2 regions of the Fontibacillus forbon genome follow, and region 1 is predicted to be linked to the other one. Evidence: a T-box and tRNA genes for the amino acid it is inferred to sense, from the RefSeq annotation. Region 1 holds a T-box; the other holds one or more tRNA genes.
What was found. The T-box of region 1 lies ahead of ACLB09_RS21220 (valine--tRNA ligase). A T-box ahead of a tRNA ligase gene usually reads a tRNA of that ligase, here a tRNA-Val.

Region 1 (2,405 bases):
ATCGCATCGGCGCCGTATTTCTCGATAACTTCCAGCGGATCAACCCCGTTGCCGAGCGACTTGGACATTTTGCGGCCTTCACTATCGCGGACCAGGCCATGTATTAAGGCATTCTTGAACGGAATCGATTTTGTAAACTCCAATCCGGTAAAGATCATGCGGGAGACCCAGAACGGAATAATGTCATATCCCGTAACCAGTACGCTTGTAGGGAAATAACGCTTGAAATCTTCGCTCTCCTCGTTAGGCCAGCCGAGTGTCGAGAAAGGCCATAAGGCGGAGCTGAACCAGGTATCGAGAACATCCTCATCCTGTTTTATATCATCCCGTCCCAGCTTGGCCTTGGCTTCCGCCTCATCATGGGCAACAACCATTTCCCCGGTCGCTTCGCAATACCAGGCCGGAATGCGGTGCCCCCACCATAATTGCCGGGAGATACACCAGTCGCGGACATTTTCGATCCAATGAAGATACGTTTTTTCAAAGCGGTCCGGTACGAACTGAACGCCTTCGCCCGATTTTTGGGAGGCGATTGCAGCTTCAGCCAGCGGCTTCATTTTTACGAACCATTGTGTTGACAAATACGGTTCAATTACCGCTCCTGTCCGTTCGCTGTGCCCGACTTGATGGACATGATCCTCAATTTGAACCAGGACGCCCGCTTCCTGCAAATCCTTAACGATTTGTTTGCGGCATTCGCTGCGGTCGAGTCCCTGATATTTACCCGCTTCCTGGTTCATTGTACCGCTCTCATCCATCACGATGATTTGCGGCAACTCATGGCGCAGGCCTACTTCAAAGTCGTTCGGATCGTGCGCCGGCGTGATTTTCACGGCCCCGCTGCCGAATTCCTTATCGACATAATCATCTGCAATGACCGGAATTTCCCGGCCGGTGATCGGCAAAACAAGCATTTTGCCTACCAGATCCTTGTAACGCTCATCCTTGGGATGAACCGCTACCGCTGTATCGCCAAGCATCGTTTCGGGCCGCGTGGTGGCAACCGTAATAAAACCGCTGCCGTCTTTAAGCGGATACCGTAAATGATACAAATGGCCGTTAACTTCTTTATATTCCACTTCAATATCGGAAAGCGCCGTGCGGGCAACCGGGTCCCAGTTAATAATGTACTTGCCCCGGTAGATCAAGCCTTTTTCATAGAGCTTGACGAACACTTCGCGTACGGCCAAAGAAAGACCTTCATCCAACGTAAACCGTTCTCTTGAATAATCAAGAGAGAAGCCCATTTTAGCCCACTGCTCATGAATGGAAGCCGCATATTTATCTTTCCATTCCCATACCTTCTCGAGGAATTTCTCGCGTCCAAGATCATACCGTGTCACGCCCTCTTCGCGAAGCTTTTGCTCCACTTTGGTCTGGGTGGCGATTCCGGCATGGTCCGATCCCGGGAGCCAAAGCGCATCGTAACCTTGCATCCGTTTTGTACGAATCAAAATATCCTGAAGCGTACAGTCCAGCGCATGTCCGATATGCAGCATACCAGTCACATTGGGCGGCGGAATCACAATCGTATAAGGCTCTGCTTCCGGATTCTTTCCGGCCTTGAAAAAGCCGCCTTCCATCCAATAGCGGTACCATTTCTGTTCGGCCGCTTTAGGATCGTACGTTGTCGGCATCTCAGCCGACTGGGATTGTTCATGATTTTCTGTCATTTGTCTCAAACCTCCGTAACAATTAAATGACCTAGGCGGTAGGCGATATCAATGGAGGGCGCAGCTACTGGGAGCAGGGCAGGCCGGTCAGCCTGCATATCGTTTACCGAAGGCAAAAAACACAAAAAGCCTCTCGTCTCAAAGGACGAAAGGCTTATCTTTCGCGGTACCACCTTTGTTTCGCAGGCTTGGATTCTTGGCGTCCCGAATTTTCGGGACAGGGCGAATCTCCGCTTACGACACTCATGCAGATAACGGTTGCTGCCGGCCCGTTCTAACCTATAGAAGCTGAGGATCAAACGGACGACTCCCGGGCGACTTCGGACAGCTGTGTCCTGCGGAATTTTCCAGCGTAACAATTCCGCTCTCTGAAGGGTTCACTGCCTACTCTTCCCATTCCAAGTCTTTACATTAAAGATTAATTTAAGCTGATCTCTATCATAATAGCTTGAATACCTTCATGAGTCAACAAAAGGGGTTGAAAATAGACAAATGTCCACTTGCAGAGGACAAAAACAAAAAAGCCGCACATTCAGCGTGCAGCTTTTTATCATAAGCAACATTAATTTAAGGGATGTAAAGCACCTGTCCTTCCGATATATGTTGCTCCGACAGACGGTTGTAAAGCTGCAATTCCCGGGAACTGAGCTGATACCGCTCCGCAATTTCATCCAATGTCTCTTCACGCTGGACAATCACCAGTCTGACTTTGCGGAACGGCGTCTGATCCTC
Region 2 (2,405 bases), on a different contig from region 1:
CAGCACATTGTTCACAATCCGCCGGACACCGGGAGATCTCCAATCTTTCGTATCCTGGTGCCAGGACCACAATACCATCTGCAAATGATGCTGCTTGGATAGATGGATGATCGTCTCGTTGTAGTAGCCTCCGGGAGGCCGGAAAAGCACCGGCTTTTGTCCCGTCGCCTTAAAAATGGCGTCCTGTGTTCTAGCGAGTTCGTTCTCCATGGAACTTCCCGACAGACCCTGGAAAGAGGGATGACGGAAGGAATGATTCGCGATCTCGTGTCCTTCCTGCAACTCCTGGCGCACAATTTCGGGATAGCGCTCCACCCGGTCTCCAACCAGGAAAAATGTCGCCTTTGCCTCGTACTGCTTCAGAACTTGCAGAATTTCCCGGGTTTGCTTGTCGTCAGGGCCGTCGTCGAAGGTAAAGGCAATATACTTCTCCGCGGTAGGGACTTCCCAGACAATATCGCCCCGCTCCTCGTAATAGCGGCGTTCCTTCATCTGGGCGACGGGATAGGAAGCGCTGGCTCCGGCATGTATCGGAAACAAAGCAGCGGACAAGGATAAGACCAGGGCCATGACGGTTTGCTTTTTTAACATCGGTACCTATTCCTCCATTGCAGAACATGTAGTCATCCAATCTCGGATGCGTCCTCATGCGTCATTCATGATTTCAGGTATTCGTTTATTTTGCTTCCTAAGGACGATTTTATCCAAGCCTGCCGGAAAAAACGTTTGACATCGGCTCTCCGCCCTGATAAGATAAATTTTGTCTTCACTATATATTTTGATCTGTTAGCTCAGCTGGGAGAGCACCATCTTGACAGGGTGGGGGTCAGTGGTTCGAGCCCACTACAGATCATACGGGAAAACCCTTGAGGCGTAAGGCTTCAAGGGTTTTTTCTTTTCACTTACGGCAATTTTTATGAGAAAATAAGGTATCCTGCAAAATTGACGTAAATAACTGATATTGTTTATATAAAACAAGGGTAAGGTATAACCGGGTTAGCTCATTTTTTTAAATTATAAGCCTTTTTTCGGGTATTGATCTTAATAGGGCCAAATCGCTATACTCTTAATTATTTTCTGTATAATTTCATAGAATCAATTCAATGTCCTAGCTATGAAACTTTTTATCTCTGTAATAAATGTTTATCCATATCCGGTATTTATTTCCCTAGTTTTTCAAGAAATTGAAGACCATTATAAGTTAAGCGAGGGTAACTTACTACAAGGTGAAGTTGATCACCCGTTAATTGAGGTTGAACTCCGGTGATAAATCCAGACAGAAGGGCCTGTGCTATAACGTCATTCAGTTCGATGTCTGAAATACCGGGACACCATTTATTGGCGTCTGGTTCTTCGTTAAGAATGGATACAAGTACTTTTACTAAGCATGCTTCAAATTGGGCAGTTGATTTAAACATGGTCGGAAAAAACCTCCAAATTATTATCTTATTTTCTCAGAGGATAGTTTCTACATGTAAAGCATGATATCCTCTTTACAGAAGAGAATTGTTGTTTAATTTAAGTAAATATAATCGATCACCAGTAGGATGCTTTAATAAAAATAAGGTAACCTTTCAAAGGGAGATAGCACATCGAAGATATTGTATTTAAAGTTATCGAATTAGTGGTTAATCAAGGTTGGGATAAAAAAGAATCATGGTCAAATTGTTTACCGTCTACCATTATTCTTGGTAGGTGAATTGGTATACATTTATTACAATGAATGTCTTCTTTGAAATTAGAACCTTTAAAATCTACTAGTTGATGAATTTATCTTAGATTTGGCCTTTATTCGCCATAAAAAATGCACCCCCTAGAGATCATCGGTAAACCAAAGGGTTTTTCCAATGTTTGTTCTAAAGGGTGTGCTTCATTCCGATCTGAGGGCTTTTGTTGTGTTAACTCAATTGCTTCGCTGAAACAGTGTATAATATTTGGCGTCTTCTGATATAACCGGATTCTTTTACATCAATATATCAATTTCCCCAATACTGCCGATTAATACAAGATTTTTAGGGGAGATCATCATAAAAGTATAATCTATATGACTCGGGTGAAAGATACGAGCCGGAAGTTGATCTTACAACTACATAATACTCCCTTGGGAGACCAGTTGTTGTGTTATCTCCCGGAATCATTACCCAATCACTTGATGAAGATATTAAACTATAACCAATCGCACTCTTTTCATAAACTGTAAAATAATAATTTGTATACACGGGAAGTACAATTCGAACATAGTGATTACGATTGGATTTAGTATAAAATTCCCAATTATCCGAATCGGAATAACTACTTAACTTTCCGTAATTATCACCATAATTGAGATGAATCATTGTATTTGCGGTAGAAAATCCATCATTTGGTTCTGTCTCGTTTTTTATTACATGATACCTGGTTCGTAA

Region 2: it encodes a tRNA-Val, which carries the amino acid that the T-box ahead of ACLB09_RS21220 (valine--tRNA ligase) is inferred to sense. The anticodon was not compared.

What each region holds. Positions count from the first base shown of each region.
Region 1 is NZ_JBKGFV010000006.1:26,723-29,127, forward strand. It holds gene ACLB09_RS21220 (valine--tRNA ligase) at 1-1,673, opposite strand, end outside; T-box leader at 1,812-2,083, opposite strand; gene ACLB09_RS21225 (LysM peptidoglycan-binding domain-containing protein) at 2,241-2,405, opposite strand, start outside.
Region 2 is NZ_JBKGFV010000001.1:504,991-507,395, forward strand. It holds gene ACLB09_RS02200 (polysaccharide deacetylase family protein) at 1-591, opposite strand, end outside; tRNA gene ACLB09_RS02205 (tRNA-Val) at 781-853, shown strand; gene ACLB09_RS02210 (hypothetical protein) at 1,161-1,418, opposite strand.